DNA from 3 places in the Bacillus sp. DTU_2020_1000418_1_SI_GHA_SEK_038 genome. Region 2 is predicted to be linked to each of the others. Evidence: a T-box and tRNA genes for the amino acid it is inferred to sense, from the RefSeq annotation. Region 2 holds a T-box; the other regions hold tRNA genes.
What was found. The T-box of region 2 lies ahead of tyrS (tyrosine--tRNA ligase). A T-box ahead of a tRNA ligase gene usually reads a tRNA of that ligase, here a tRNA-Tyr.
Positions count from the first base shown of each region.

Region 1 (4,800 bases), 1.4 Mb from region 2:
CGGTGCTGGAAGGTTAAGAGGAGGGGTTAGCGCAAGCGAAGCTCTGAATTGAAGCCCCAGTAAACGGCGGCCGTAACTATAACGGTCCTAAGGTAGCGAAATTCCTTGTCAGGTAAGTTCTGACCCGCACGAAAGGCGTAACGATCTGGGCACTGTCTCAACGAGAGACTCGGTGAAATTATAGTACCTGTGAAGATGCAGGTTACCCGCGACAGGACGGAAAGACCCCGTGGAGCTTTACTGTAGCCTGATATTGAATTTCGGTACAGCTTGTACAGGATAGGTAGGAGCCTTGGAAGCCGGAGCGCCAGCTTCGGTGGAGGCATTGGTGGGATACTACCCTGGCTGTATTGAAATTCTAACCCGCGCCCCTGATCGGGGCGGGAGACAGTGTCAGGTGGGCAGTTTGACTGGGGCGGTCGCCTCCTAAAGAGTAACGGAGGCGCCCAAAGGTTCCCTCAGAATGGTTGGAAATCATTCGAAGAGTGTAAAGGCATAAGGGAGCTTGACTGCGAGACCTACAAGTCGAGCAGGGACGAAAGTCGGGCTTAGTGATCCGGTGGTTCCGCATGGAAGGGCCATCGCTCAACGGATAAAAGCTACCCCGGGGATAACAGGCTTATCTCCCCCAAGAGTCCACATCGACGGGGAGGTTTGGCACCTCGATGTCGGCTCATCGCATCCTGGGGCTGTAGTCGGTCCCAAGGGTTGGGCTGTTCGCCCATTAAAGCGGTACGCGAGCTGGGTTCAGAACGTCGTGAGACAGTTCGGTCCCTATCCGTCGTGGGCGCAGGAAATTTGAGAGGAGCTGTCCTTAGTACGAGAGGACCGGGATGGACGCACCGCTGGTGTACCAGTTGTCTTGCCAAAGGCATAGCTGGGTAGCTATGTGCGGACGGGATAAGTGCTGAAAGCATCTAAGCATGAAGCCCCCCTCGAGATGAGATTTCCCATAGCGTCAAGCTAGTAAGACCCCTGAAAGATGATCAGGTTGATAGGTTTGAGGTGGAAGCGTGGCGACACGTGGAGCTGACAAATACTAATCGGTCGAGGACTTAACCACATTTAGTATGATTACTCGAATAACTTCTTCAGCATTATCTAGTTTTGAGGGAACAAACCTCAATAAAATAGGTCTAGTGGCGATAGCGAAAAGGTCACACCCGTTCCCATCCCGAACACGGAAGTTAAGCTTTTCAGCGCCGATGGTAGTTAGGGGCTGTCCCCTTGTGAGAGTAGGACGCCGCTAGGCTAGCCCCAAGAGGGGCTATTATTTTTGATGAATGCATGATCAATTTAAATAAATTGGCCCGTTGGTCAAGCGGTTAAGACACCGCCCTTTCACGGCGGTAACACGGGTTCGAATCCCGTACGGGTCACCATTTTACAGCATAGTAGAAGTGATATATGTTTAACTAATATGCACTTGCACTTTTTGCGCTGAGGAGGATTAGCTCAGCTGGGAGAGCACCTGCCTTACAAGCAGGGGGTCGGCGGTTCGATCCCGTCATCCTCCATCATTTACCGGTGTAGACCTGAACAACTGACTACAATAAATTGGTTAGATGTTAACTTCTATCCGGTATTTTTTATAAAGTACTTACCTCACCATTTTTGATGTGCGGAAGTAGTTCAGTGGTAGAACACCACCTTGCCAAGGTGGGGGTCGCGGGTTCGAATCCCGTCTTCCGCTCCAAAAATATTTTTTGCAGTATAGGAATTAATTCTAATTGTGTTCCTTTATACCTTTATGTATGGGGCCTTAGCTCAGCTGGGAGAGCGCCTGCCTTGCACGCAGGAGGTCAGCGGTTCGATCCCGCTAGGCTCCACCATTATTATATCAAACTAAATGTCTTTTCTTAATTTGGCGGTGTAGCTCAGCTGGCTAGAGCGTACGGTTCATACCCGTAAGGTCGGGGGTTCGATCCCCTCCGCCGCTACCATATTTATGATTTTAATGTGGAGGAATACCCAAGTCCGGCTGAAGGGATCGGTCTTGAAAACCGACAGGCGGGTCAAACCGCGCAGGGGTTCGAATCCCCTTTCCTCCTCCATATTATGCTTAGTGAAAATTATATAAATACCATTATCGCGGGGTGGAGCAACGAGCGTTACTCCTTGAATAAACTGCGAGTTGTACCGATCGAGCTGCTGCTTGATTTAGCATTCTGAGATTGGGACAGTCCTTATGCTATATATGAGCATAGTAAAAAATCATATTAATATTATTATCGCGGGGTGGAGCAGTCCGGTAGCTCGTCGGGCTCATAACCCGAAGGTCGCAGGTTCAAATCCTGTCCCCGCAATCTGGTCCGGTAGTTCAGTTGGTTAGAATGCCTGCCTGTCACGCAGGAGGTCGCGGGTTCGAGTCCCGTCCGGACCGCCATATTTATATTAGGCTCAGTAGCTCAGTCGGTAGAGGATTTTAAAAGATTGCAGCTGCGAAGCATTTCTTCACCGAATGGCAAGCTATTAAAATCTGCGACAAAGACCGTAGGGCTTTGAAGCACATTCCCAAAGCCACACAAACTTTAGGAAGTTACATTAATTAGGCTCAGTAGCTCAGTCGGTAGAGCAAAGGACTGAAAATCCTTGTGTCGGCGGTTCGATTCCGTCCTGAGCCACCATAAAATTTTCAAAATCCCTATTTTTCCATATGGTGGGGTAGCGAAGTGGCTAAACGCGGCGGACTGTAAATCCGCTCCCTTTGGGTTCGGCGGTTCGAATCCGTCCCCCACCACCATTTATAGGGGTATAGTTTAATGGTAAAACGAAGGTCTCCAAAACCTTTGATGTGGGTTCGATTCCTACTACCCCTGCCAAATATAAAAATATGTGAATTATGGCGGTTGTGGCGAAGTGGTTAACGCATCGGATTGTGGTTCCGACATTCGTGGGTTCGATTCCCATCAGCCGCCCCATATTATTTTACAGAGAAGCAATTCTTGAGGTTACTTCAGTGGGCTATAGCCAAGCGGTAAGGCATCGCACTTTGACTGCGACATGCGTTGGTTCGAATCCAGCTAGCCCAGCCAGTTTTTTTAAAAACAGCCCCGAAGCCTTACATCGATGAATGGTTTTTAAAAAAACTTGCGACAAAGACCGTAGGACTTTGAAGCAAATTTTGACCACAATCAAAATTTAAGAAATGGCGGCATAGCCAAGTGGTAAGGCAGAGGTCTGCAAAACCTTTATCCCCGGTTCAAATCCGGGTGCTGCCTCCAAATTTATAAATGCGGGTGTAGTTTAGTGGTAAAACCACAGCCACGAGCGAAACATCCATGTATAATCTTCGAGTTGCCTCGACACATTCACATCCTTGAATTTGCTAGAAGAGGAAGAGGCATGAATGAGCGTAAATTAAATTTAATTTTGTATCAATCAAAAATGCGGGTGTAGTTTAGTGGTAAAACCACAGCCTTCCAAGCTGTTGATGAGGGTTCGATTCCCTTCACCCGCTCCATATAATTTTAATGGGCCTATAGCTCAGCTGGTTAGAGCGCACGCCTGATAAGCGTGAGGTCGATGGTTCGAGTCCATTTAGGCCCATATATTTACTATTCCGCAGTAGCTCAGTGGTAGAGCATTCGGCTGTTAACCGAACGGTCGTAGGTTCGAATCCTACCTGCGGAGCCACTTTTTATCTGTATTGAACAACAGCCTCCTAAGGTGTTGATTAAAGATTAATATTTCTAATTGTACATTAATTACCAATTGGTCTAACCTAATAAAACCGCTATTTCCATATATATATTGTGGATTAGCGGTTTTTTGTATGTATTTGTAAATTATTGTTTAGTAAGCTACGAAAATTGTTTACCTGATGGGAAATTATTAGTTATTCTATGCAACAGAAATGAAGATTCTTTCAATTTGGTTGAAAGTGATAGGAATAGCTCCTTGTTTCGATGAACTAAGGATTTGTCTAAATAAAAGGTAGAAATAGAGTGGTCCAACATTACGTCAATCCCTGTTTGCAGCTTATTTGTGTTGATTGCTTCGTCAAGCTCAGGCATGAAGACAAAATCCTTAATTGAATCCTTAATTGTGATAAGGATAAACCAGCCCGTTCCATATACAAACTTGCCTTGGTTCGTAATTGTCATAATATCCCCGTATTGCAGATGAATAAAGCCACTGACCATGTTTTCTCGCCTGGATCCGTAATATAATGACTGTAGCGTTAACCCTTCCTTAGCTCTCACAATGAATTCCAACGCAGTTACCCCTTCACCGATATGATTATCAGATTAACGGGCTGGATAACCCCACTGATTGAAGTTCCATCTGTTTTACCCTTTAATATCAATTCATATTTCTGTTTTTTTGCTATTATTCCTAGAAAATGATTGTCAGTTTCATGTCTTTTATTGGACAAACATCTTAAAAAGTAAGTGTCATACCAGATTGAAATACTAATTGCGATTGATAATTATTTTCATTTATTCATTGACAATCATTTCCTGACTGTTATAATAAAAATTGTGAGTTGTAGTGATAATGATTTTCAGTATCATTAAAGCTTACGAAAATGTTTACTTATTGGAGATAGTTATGAAAAAAAGATACCTTATCGCCTCGCTCATTGTTCTATCAATCCTATCCCTTTTCGTTGGTGTGAGCCATATAACACCGAAGGATTTGCTGAATCTGCAATCTGATGAAACTCAAATTTTTCTCATCAGCCGCTTGCCAAGATTATTGGCAATCTTATTTGCAGGAGCAGGGATGAGTATTGCAGGGCTAATCATGCAGCAGCTCAGCCGGAATAAATTCGTTTCACCAACAACAGCGGGTACA
Region 1 is NZ_CP135435.1:339,252-344,051, forward strand. Features, by position in the region: rRNA gene RRV45_RS01790 (23S ribosomal RNA) at 1-1,063, shown strand, start outside; rRNA gene rrf (5S ribosomal RNA) at 1,136-1,252, shown strand; tRNA gene RRV45_RS01800 (tRNA-Glu) at 1,308-1,382, shown strand; tRNA gene RRV45_RS01805 (tRNA-Val) at 1,445-1,517, shown strand; tRNA gene RRV45_RS01810 (tRNA-Gly) at 1,622-1,696, shown strand; tRNA gene RRV45_RS01815 (tRNA-Ala) at 1,757-1,832, shown strand; tRNA gene RRV45_RS01820 (tRNA-Met) at 1,867-1,943, shown strand; tRNA gene RRV45_RS01825 (tRNA-Ser) at 1,962-2,054, shown strand; tRNA gene RRV45_RS01830 (tRNA-Met) at 2,233-2,306, shown strand; tRNA gene RRV45_RS01835 (tRNA-Asp) at 2,310-2,386, shown strand; tRNA gene RRV45_RS01840 (tRNA-Phe) at 2,552-2,627, shown strand; tRNA gene RRV45_RS01845 (tRNA-Tyr) at 2,659-2,743, shown strand; tRNA gene RRV45_RS01850 (tRNA-Trp) at 2,749-2,822, shown strand; tRNA gene RRV45_RS01855 (tRNA-His) at 2,846-2,921, shown strand; tRNA gene RRV45_RS01860 (tRNA-Gln) at 2,961-3,035, shown strand; tRNA gene RRV45_RS01865 (tRNA-Cys) at 3,151-3,224, shown strand; tRNA gene RRV45_RS01870 (tRNA-Gly) at 3,390-3,463, shown strand; tRNA gene RRV45_RS01875 (tRNA-Ile) at 3,476-3,549, shown strand; tRNA gene RRV45_RS01880 (tRNA-Asn) at 3,562-3,636, shown strand; gene RRV45_RS01885 (hypothetical protein) at 3,804-4,217, opposite strand; gene RRV45_RS01890 (ABC transporter permease) at 4,555-4,800, shown strand, end outside.
Region 1: it encodes a tRNA-Tyr, which carries the amino acid that the T-box ahead of tyrS (tyrosine--tRNA ligase) is inferred to sense. The anticodon was not compared.

Region 2 (4,800 bases):
AGCTCTTTATCATTCTTCAAGTCTTCCTCAGTATAGCCATCTTCTTTGGCGAGGATGCCGGCCAAAATCTCTTTAGCCCGCTTCTCTATCTCAAATGTTAAATACGGATACTTCTCTACAGTACTTTCAACACGAGGTATAAAATCCTTAGTAATATCATAGGCTAATGCATCTTCATATTGCTTCTGTGTCAGCCTTCCGTCATCATACATTCTGTTTAAAACCGTTTTCATCCTTGTAAGACCTGGCTCAATGCCCTCAGGCTTCTTCAATTCCCCGCCCTGTGTATAGGGGGTATAGCCAAATGGGCTTTGAGGAAGTCCTGCAATAAAAGCGGCCTGGGGTATATTTAAATCCTTTGCATTCACTCCAAAAACCCCTTTAGCTGCTGCTTGAACACCAGCGATGTTTCTGCCAGATGAATTTCTGCCAAAGGTGGAGACATTTAAATAGGCTTCCAAAATCTCTTTTTTATCAAAAAACTTTTCTAAGCGAAGGGCAAGTAAAATTTCTTTCGCTTTCCTTTCAAAAGATACTTCATTTGTTAACAGCTGATTTTTTATTAATTGCTGTGTAAGTGTACTTCCCCCTGTTTGAACTGCGGAATTCGTTACTTCTTGAAAGAGAGCACGCATAATTGCCTTAGGAACAACTCCATCATGCTCATAAAAATATTCATCCTCTGTCGCAATCACTGCATCTATTAAATACTGGGATACATTCTCAAGCTTGACCTCTTCCCTGTCCAAATCTGTTCGAAGCTTTCCAAGGTAAACATTGTCTGTAAAATACAAATCGGATGTTTCTTCATAGTTATAAATATCCTTCTTCATCTTTTCATAAGGACGAATTTTCTCATTCTTAACGAGTGAAGCAAAATATCCTGCTCCGACACCACCAGCAAAGGAGCCTACAATGACAATGATAATAATAAATAATAAAATAAGATTCCAAGCAACTTGAAAGGAGATACTGGCACCTTTTGCCGCTTTTTTATTAGTTAGCAAGCCTAACCACGACTTCCATTTATCTTTTATATTTTGATTTTCTTTCATTCGTATCAATCCCCCTAAAATCACATACATTATAGCATAAACAGGCTATCCATTAGTCATTGGTTCGCTATTTTTCTAAATTTCCCTTTTTTCTTTTGTCCGAACATTTGACATTTCTAAACTCATATGATAAAAATGCTATTATATTAATAGAAAAGCGGAAGCGCCTTGCCCACCCCCGACAAGCATAAGACGGGCCGACGGGAAGGTTGTAGTTTAACCTTCTTGGCGGACTGGCTTATGACCTCGAGGGGGTAGGCGCTGGAGCTAGACATTAAAATAAATTAGCTATTGCTTTGATGGGAATAAGTAGTGCTTCTATCTCTGTTTCAGAAAGCCGGCGGCTGCTGTGAGCCGGTACACATAGAAGGATGAATTACCTCCCTGAGCATTCACTGTCAACCTGAGCTATCAGTTATAGCAGTGAACGGGAGGTCCGTTATCAGAAATGAGTGGAGGATAATTGTCCTCAATTTGGGTGGTACCGCGCAATTAAAGCGTCCCTGCAGTTTATGCAGGGGCGTTTTTTGTTTTTTTTTGAAAGTGGATAAAAGACGGGTTAACAAATAAGGAGGAAGCAAACAATGAGCTTACTAGAGGATTTACAGTGGAGAGGGATTATTTACCAGCAAACAGATGAAGAAGGAATGAAGGACACTTTAAATAAGGAGAAAATCTCTTTATATTGCGGGATGGATCCAACAGGTGACAGTATGCATATCGGGCATTTGCTGCCGTTTCTGACATTAAGAAGATTTCAAAATCATGGACATCGTCCGATTGTACTTGTCGGGGGAGCAACAGGCTTAATTGGTGATCCGAAAATGACTGAAGAAAGAACACTGCAAACAGTTGAAACCGTGCAGCACAACGTAGACTGTCTAACAAAACAATTAAAAATGATCTTTGATTTCGAAGGAGAAAACGGAGCGATCATGGTAAATAACTATGATTGGACTGCGCCGATGAATATTATCACCTTCCTAAGAGATTATGGGAAGCATGTAGGAATCAATTATATGCTTGCAAAAGATACGATTGCGTCACGACTTGAAACAGGGATTTCTTTTACAGAATTTACTTACACAATCCTGCAAGGAATGGATTTCAAACATTTATATGAGAATTATCAATGTAAGCTCCAAATTGGCGGAAGTGACCAATGGGGCAACATTACTACAGGTCTTGAACTGATCCGAAAAATGACAGGAGAAGGCTCGAAAGCATATGGGATGACAATTCCTCTTGTGACAAAGGCTGATGGAACTAAATTTGGCAAAACGGAAAGTGGCGCTGTGTGGCTAGATCCGGAAAAAACCTCACCATATGAGTTCTACCAATTCTGGATTAATGCTGCTGATGCGGATGTTGTTAAATACTTGAAATACTTTACTTTCCTTTCAAAAGAAGAAATTGAAGCACTAGAACAATCTGTTCAAGAAGAGGCGCATCTTCGTAAAGCACAAAAGGCCTTAGCTGAGGAAATGACACGTCTTATTCATGGGGAAGAAGCTTTAAGTCAGGCAATTAGAATTTCAGAGGCGTTATTCAGTGGAGATGTAAGCAATCTTTCTGGAACAGAAATTAAACAAGGATTTAAGGATGTCCCATCTTACGAGCATTCTTCTGGCGAGGAAATCGGCCTTGTTGATTTACTTGTGGATGCAAAAATCTCGCCATCTAAGCGCCAGGCCCGCGAAGATATTGCAAACGGAGCCGTTTCAATTAATGGTGAAAAAGTGACAGCAACAGACTATGTCCTGACGGTTAAAGACCGAATTGAGAATGAATTTACCATCATTCGCCGCGGGAAGAAGAAATATTTCTTAATTAAATACTAATTCATTAAGTCATCAGCAATAAAGATTTAATAAAAGCCCTAGAAATTACAAAAGCATAATTTCTAGGGCTTATTAAATTCTGTATATTTTATAACTTAAATTTCATAACTAAACCGTTTAGCTTTTCAGCTTGTTTTGCAAGTTCTTCTGAACTGCTGGCAACTTCATCCATTGAGCTGCTGATTTGCTGGGATGAAGCAGAGGTTTGTTCGACCCCAGCAGCTGACTCTTCAGAAATGGCTGCAATTTCGGAAATTGATCCGCTCATGATTTCACTATTCGAAGTGATGGCAGCTAGATTTTCATTAACAGTTTGAATATTTTTCGACATGTTATTTATAGCTGCACTAATGCCTTCGAAGGTCTCACTAGTGGTTTTAATTTGGCTAGTTCCTTGGACAACTTCTTCATATCCTGTTTGTAAAGATGTAGTTACTGTATTTGATTCATCCTGAATGCCTGTTACGATGTTTGTAATATCAGAAACAGATGCAGAAACCTGTTCTGCGAGCTTTTTTACTTCATTAGCTACGACTGCAAAACCTTTGCCATGTTCTCCAGCTCTTGCTGATTCAATAGCAGCATTTAAAGCTAATAAATTTGTTTGGTCGGCTATATCCTTTATGACAGAAATCAATTTAGAAATTTCTTGTGAACTGGTATTAAGGCCGTACACTTTTTGCATTGCATCCTGCATAATTTGATCAATCTTTGTCATTTGATTGAAGGAAGACTCCATTAGCTGGCTCCCTTCGCCAGTCATTAATAATACCTCATTGGACGCTTGTAGAATAAGATCCCCATTTGCATCCGCTTCTTGAACTGTGGCTGAAAACGAGCCCATGATGGAGGATAAATTACTTGCGTTGGCAGCTTGTGACTCTGTGCCAGTTGCCAATTCCTGCATGGTAGTCGCAATTTGTTGGGATCCAGCGTTTACTTCATTTGCTGATTGCGTTAACTCTTCACTCTGACCCGCAATAGATTCAGAGACTAGGTTAATTTCACTTAATAATTGGCGAACATTATTATTCATTTCATTTGTAGAAGCTACTAGCTGGCCAACTTCGTCTTTTGAATGATTTATTAACGGTTCAAGGCTTAAATCACCGCTAGCAATGAGATTCATTCTTTCCATAACCTTTTTTATTGGGGCTGTAATCACATTGGAGGTTATTAGTGCTACTGTAATACTTACAACTACAGCCAAAAGAATGACAACCGTTATGTAAAGGACTGTTTTTTCTCCGCTAGCTATAATTTCTTTCCCTTTTCTATTAATAGAATCTTGACTATCACTCGCTAATTTTTCATATCCAGCCATAAGCTCACGAACGGTTGAATCTGATTTCGCTAGATTTTGCCTTGCGATGTCGATATTTCCTTTTTCGTATTCTTCAAATACTTCCTTTGATACATACTGTCTCCATTCGACAGTACGGTTAATAAGTTCATCAAATTCCTGAGATGCACCGATCTTTCTAACTACCTGTTCATAATGCTTTCCTTTCTCAGTATACTCGTTAAAGCGTTCTTTGTAGTCACCGCCATATAGTACATAGCCTCGTGCAGTTGATATTCTATTTGCCAAAGTACTAGACATTTGCTCGTTTGCAATTAATAATTGGACCTCGTGGTCAACGATGATTTCTGTGTCTCTATTCGTTGTTTTGATTTCATAAAAACTAAATCCTCCTAATACTAACACGAGAAAAATCACTAATGAAAATCCAAACAATATTTTCGTTCTAATACTTTTGAAGCTTAATAAATTCTTCAATTCTTTTCCCCAACTTTCAATATATTCATCTTTTTTAGACATAACTATATAAGGCTAAATTGTCATTACTATAGCCGTTTCGGTTTTGATATATAGTAGCCCTGAAGTATAGGTACACCCAATT
Region 2 is NZ_CP135435.1:3,424,085-3,428,884, reverse strand. Features, by position in the region: gene RRV45_RS17135 (transglycosylase domain-containing protein) at 1-1,055, opposite strand, end outside; T-box leader at 1,343-1,563, shown strand; gene tyrS (tyrosine--tRNA ligase) at 1,640-2,896, shown strand; gene RRV45_RS17125 (methyl-accepting chemotaxis protein) at 2,985-4,676, opposite strand; gene RRV45_RS17120 (EAL domain-containing protein) at 4,745-4,800, opposite strand, start outside.

Region 3 (4,800 bases), 2.1 Mb from region 2:
TCTAAGCAGTTAGAGTGCAAGCGAGGCAAATCCCGCTTGCGTTAAGCTTGAGCTGTGATAGCGAGGGAAATATAGTACCGAAGTTCCTGAATCCACACTGCCAAGAAAAGCCTCTAGCGAGGGAAAAGGTGCCCGTACCGCAAACCGACACAGGTAGGCGAGGAGAGAATCCTAAGGTGAGCGAGAGAACTCTCGTTAAGGAACTCGGCAAAATCACCCCGTAACTTCGGGAGAAGGGGTGCTCATTTGGGTGAATAGCCCGGATGAGCCGCAGTGAATAGGCCCAGGCGACTGTTTAGCAAAAACACAGGTCTCTGCGAAGCCGCAAGGCGAAGTATAGGGGCTGACGCCTGCCCGGTGCTGGAAGGTTAAGAGGAGGGGTTAGCGCAAGCGAAGCTCTGAATTGAAGCCCCAGTAAACGGCGGCCGTAACTATAACGGTCCTAAGGTAGCGAAATTCCTTGTCAGGTAAGTTCTGACCCGCACGAAAGGCGTAACGATCTGGGCACTGTCTCAACGAGAGACTCGGTGAAATTATAGTACCTGTGAAGATGCAGGTTACCCGCGACAGGACGGAAAGACCCCGTGGAGCTTTACTGTAGCCTGATATTGAATTTCGGTACAGCTTGTACAGGATAGGTAGGAGCCTTGGAAGCCGGAGCGCCAGCTTCGGTGGAGGCATTGGTGGGATACTACCCTGGCTGTATTGAAATTCTAACCCGCGCCCCTGATCGGGGCGGGAGACAGTGTCAGGTGGGCAGTTTGACTGGGGCGGTCGCCTCCTAAAGAGTAACGGAGGCGCCCAAAGGTTCCCTCAGAATGGTTGGAAATCATTCGAAGAGTGTAAAGGCATAAGGGAGCTTGACTGCGAGACCTACAAGTCGAGCAGGGACGAAAGTCGGGCTTAGTGATCCGGTGGTTCCGCATGGAAGGGCCATCGCTCAACGGATAAAAGCTACCCCGGGGATAACAGGCTTATCTCCCCCAAGAGTCCACATCGACGGGGAGGTTTGGCACCTCGATGTCGGCTCATCGCATCCTGGGGCTGTAGTCGGTCCCAAGGGTTGGGCTGTTCGCCCATTAAAGCGGTACGCGAGCTGGGTTCAGAACGTCGTGAGACAGTTCGGTCCCTATCCGTCGTGGGCGCAGGAAATTTGAGAGGAGCTGTCCTTAGTACGAGAGGACCGGGATGGACGCACCGCTGGTGTACCAGTTGTCTTGCCAAAGGCATAGCTGGGTAGCTATGTGCGGACGGGATAAGTGCTGAAAGCATCTAAGCATGAAGCCCCCCTCGAGATGAGATTTCCCATAGCGTCAAGCTAGTAAGACCCCTGAAAGATGATCAGGTTGATAGGTTTGAGGTGGAAGCGTGGCGACACGTGGAGCTGACAAATACTAATCGGTCGAGGACTTAACCACATTTAGTATGATTACTCGAATAACTTCTTCAGCATTATCTAGTTTTGAGGGAATGAAAATTTCTCTTGAAAAAAATCAAAAAGACGATATAATAGATATTGTCTTTAACAAAAGTCTAGTGGCGATAGCGAGAAGGCCACACCCGTTCCCATCCCGAACACGGAAGTTAAGCTTCTCAGCGCCGATGGTAGTTTGGGGCTGTCCCCATGTGAGAGTAGGACGTCGCTAGGCTTTTAATATATTCACTATTCCGCAGTAGCTCAGTGGTAGAGCATTCGGCTGTTAACCGAACGGTCGTAGGTTCGAATCCTACCTGCGGAGCCATCTGGAGAGCTGTCCGAGTGGCCGAAGGAGCACGATTGGAAATCGTGTATACGCTAACCGCGTATCAAGGGTTCAAATCCCTTGCTCTCCGCCATTTAAAAACTTATCTGGCCCCTTGGTCAAGCGGTTAAGACACCGCCCTTTCACGGCGGTAACACGGGTTCGAATCCCGTAGGGGTCACCATTTGGCATACTAAGTACGCGACATCCTGTCGCAACGTATGCACTTGCACGTCCTGTGCTTCGGAGGATTAGCTCAGCTGGGAGAGCATCTGCCTTACAAGCAGAGGGTCGGCGGTTCGATCCCGTCATCCTCCACCATGTTTACTTATAGCATGGAATATTATTGTCGCGGGGTGGAGCAACGAGCGTTACTCCATGAATCAACTGTGAGTTGTACCGATGCAGCTGCTGCTTGATTAAGCATCCTGAGATCGGGTCAGTCCTTATGCTTTATATGAGCATAGTAAAAATCATATAAATACTATTATCGCGGGGTGGAGCAGTCCGGTAGCTCGTCGGGCTCATAACCCGAAGGTCGCAGGTTCAAATCCTGTCCCCGCAATCTGGTCCGGTAGTTCAGTTGGTTAGAATGCCTGCCTGTCACGCAGGAGGTCGCGGGTTCGAGTCCCGTCCGGACCGCCATTTTGTGGCTCAGTAGCTCAGTCGGTAGAGCAAAGGACTGAAAATCCTTGTGTCGGCGGTTCGATTCCGTCCTGAGCCACCATTTAAAAAGAATACGCCGGCCTAGCTCAATTGGTAGAGGATTTTAAAAGCTTGCAGCACCGAAGCTTTACTCCCTTGATGGTAAACTTTTTAAATCTGCGACAAAGTTTGTAAGACTTTGAAGCACAATTTTTAGCAGTTTTTAAATTAGGAAATAAAATAATATACGCCGGCCTAGCTCAATTGGTAGAGCAACTGACTTGTAATCAGTAGGTTGGGGGTTCGAGTCCTCTGGCCGGCACCAAAAATTTAAAATTACAGCTTCGGAGCAGTTCTTCAATGAATGGTAATTTTAAATTTTTGCGACAAAGACCGCAGGACTTTGGAGCATATTATGACTACAGACAATTTCTAATAACTACGGTGGGGTAGCGAAGTGGCTAAACGCGGCGGACTGTAAATCCGCTCCCTTTGGGTTCGGCGGTTCGAATCCGTCCCCCACCACCATTTATAGGGGTATAGTTTAATGGTAAAACGAAGGTCTCCAAAACCTTTGATGTGGGTTCGATTCCTACTACCCCTGCCATAAATTATGGCGGTTGTGGCGAAGTGGTTAACGCATCGGATTGTGGTTCCGACATTCGTGGGTTCGATTCCCATCAGCCGCCCCATTTAATTATTGAAACTATTATGAATTATGGCGATTGTGGCGAAGTGGTTAACGCATCGGATTGTGGTTCCGACATTCGTGGGTTCGATTCCCATCAGTCGCCCCATTTTAATAAATAGTGGAACCCTTATCATAGGTTTTGATATAATATCATTAATTACTCTATATTATTGGGCTATAGCCAAGCGGTAAGGCATCGCACTTTGACTGCGACATGCGTTGGTTCGAATCCAGCTAGCCCAGCCATTTGCGGAAGTAGTTCAGTGGTAGAACACCACCTTGCCAAGGTGGGGGTCGCGGGTTCGAATCCCGTCTTCCGCTCCATTTTATTTTAAGGCGGCATAGCCAAGTGGTAAGGCATAGGTCTGCAAAACCTTGATCACCGGTTCAAATCCGGTTGCCGCCTCCAACTTCAAAATTATTTTTTTATATACGCCGGGGTGGCGGAACTGGCAGACGCACAGGACTTAAAATCCTGCGGTAGGTGACTACCGTACCGGTTCGATTCCGGTCCTCGGCACTTCCTTGAAATTTTAATACGCCGGTGTGGCGGAATTGGCAGACGCGCACGACTCAAAATCGTGTTCCTTCTGGAGTGTCGGTTCGATCCCGACCACCGGTATCTTTTGTTATTTTAGTTAAATAAGATTTTTTAGAAAGCTCATAACCCTCTTCAAATAGAGATTTATGAGCTTTTTCAATTTCTAAGAAGTCGTTAGAAAACGATTAGGACTTCAAATCATTTTACACATTTTATACACAACCATCTCCTCATATTTTCTTCATACTAAGTTGTTCATCCTCAATTCGTAATTCTTAATAGCATGTATTGCCATATCCTAGCCGTTCAATTACGAATTGGATTGATTGTCCTTTTATTGAGTGATATCTATGCCGTATGCATACCTGTCTTTTCGGTCAAAATATACCTTTTTGATATAGTGCCAGTTGTCTAGTTATTCACCTAGTTGATAGGTAGATAATTATTGGACTATTTTAAATCGTATCCATAATTTCCATAATTATTGACATCATATTTGTTATAATTTTTATAGCTTCATTTTAACTCTATATAATTTCATTTAAAATATTTAATATAGCTGGAGGAGATAAGGAATTGAATTGCCAGCAAGTTCTGTAAACCTTAAGATAGGATTACAGACTAATCGAACGAAAATGCACCTTAGCCCTTTACCACTGTTGTGCTTAGCAAAATAAAAGTGCAGAATTTTGCAAAGATAAATTAAGCTGCAATTTTAGATAAGAGCCTTGGTCATGATAGCCTTCATGGATAGCCAAGCCCTGTGGCTACTGGATTCTTGGTTAGAGAAGTATGCCTATAGATGTGGCTCCATGTCAGTTTGCAATACTCTGCATTTGCAATTGCAACAATGTTTACTTTTTCTCTGCAAAATACAGCTTTCTAATAGGTAATAATGTTGCATATTGTCAACAATTTTCGAAACTGATAATACAAAATAAGAATTATAAGGGAGAAAAAATGGATCAAAGTTCTATAGCTATTTTATTTATAGGGGCTTCTATGTTTATTCCTTTATGGATTGGTGCTAAAGCAGGTGAAAAAGACCAAGCGACCATATCTGGTTTTTTTGTTCAGAACAGGAGCATGTCCCCAATGACTGTATTCTTTACTGTTCAGGCCACCTGGTGGAGTGCTTTTGCTTTTTTGGGTTCTACTTCATATTATTACAACAATGGACC
Region 3 is NZ_CP135435.1:1,319,955-1,324,754, forward strand. Features, by position in the region: rRNA gene RRV45_RS06490 (23S ribosomal RNA) at 1-1,418, shown strand, start outside; rRNA gene rrf (5S ribosomal RNA) at 1,533-1,649, shown strand; tRNA gene RRV45_RS06500 (tRNA-Asn) at 1,668-1,742, shown strand; tRNA gene RRV45_RS06505 (tRNA-Ser) at 1,746-1,836, shown strand; tRNA gene RRV45_RS06510 (tRNA-Glu) at 1,852-1,926, shown strand; tRNA gene RRV45_RS06515 (tRNA-Val) at 1,988-2,063, shown strand; tRNA gene RRV45_RS06520 (tRNA-Met) at 2,234-2,307, shown strand; tRNA gene RRV45_RS06525 (tRNA-Asp) at 2,311-2,387, shown strand; tRNA gene RRV45_RS06530 (tRNA-Phe) at 2,394-2,469, shown strand; tRNA gene RRV45_RS06535 (tRNA-Thr) at 2,637-2,712, shown strand; tRNA gene RRV45_RS06540 (tRNA-Tyr) at 2,831-2,915, shown strand; tRNA gene RRV45_RS06545 (tRNA-Trp) at 2,921-2,994, shown strand; tRNA gene RRV45_RS06550 (tRNA-His) at 3,004-3,079, shown strand; tRNA gene RRV45_RS06555 (tRNA-His) at 3,109-3,184, shown strand; tRNA gene RRV45_RS06560 (tRNA-Gln) at 3,250-3,324, shown strand; tRNA gene RRV45_RS06565 (tRNA-Gly) at 3,328-3,402, shown strand; tRNA gene RRV45_RS06570 (tRNA-Cys) at 3,414-3,487, shown strand; tRNA gene RRV45_RS06575 (tRNA-Leu) at 3,513-3,598, shown strand; tRNA gene RRV45_RS06580 (tRNA-Leu) at 3,619-3,700, shown strand; gene RRV45_RS06585 (sodium:solute symporter family protein) at 4,580-4,800, shown strand, end outside.
Region 3: it encodes a tRNA-Tyr, which carries the amino acid that the T-box ahead of tyrS (tyrosine--tRNA ligase) is inferred to sense. The anticodon was not compared.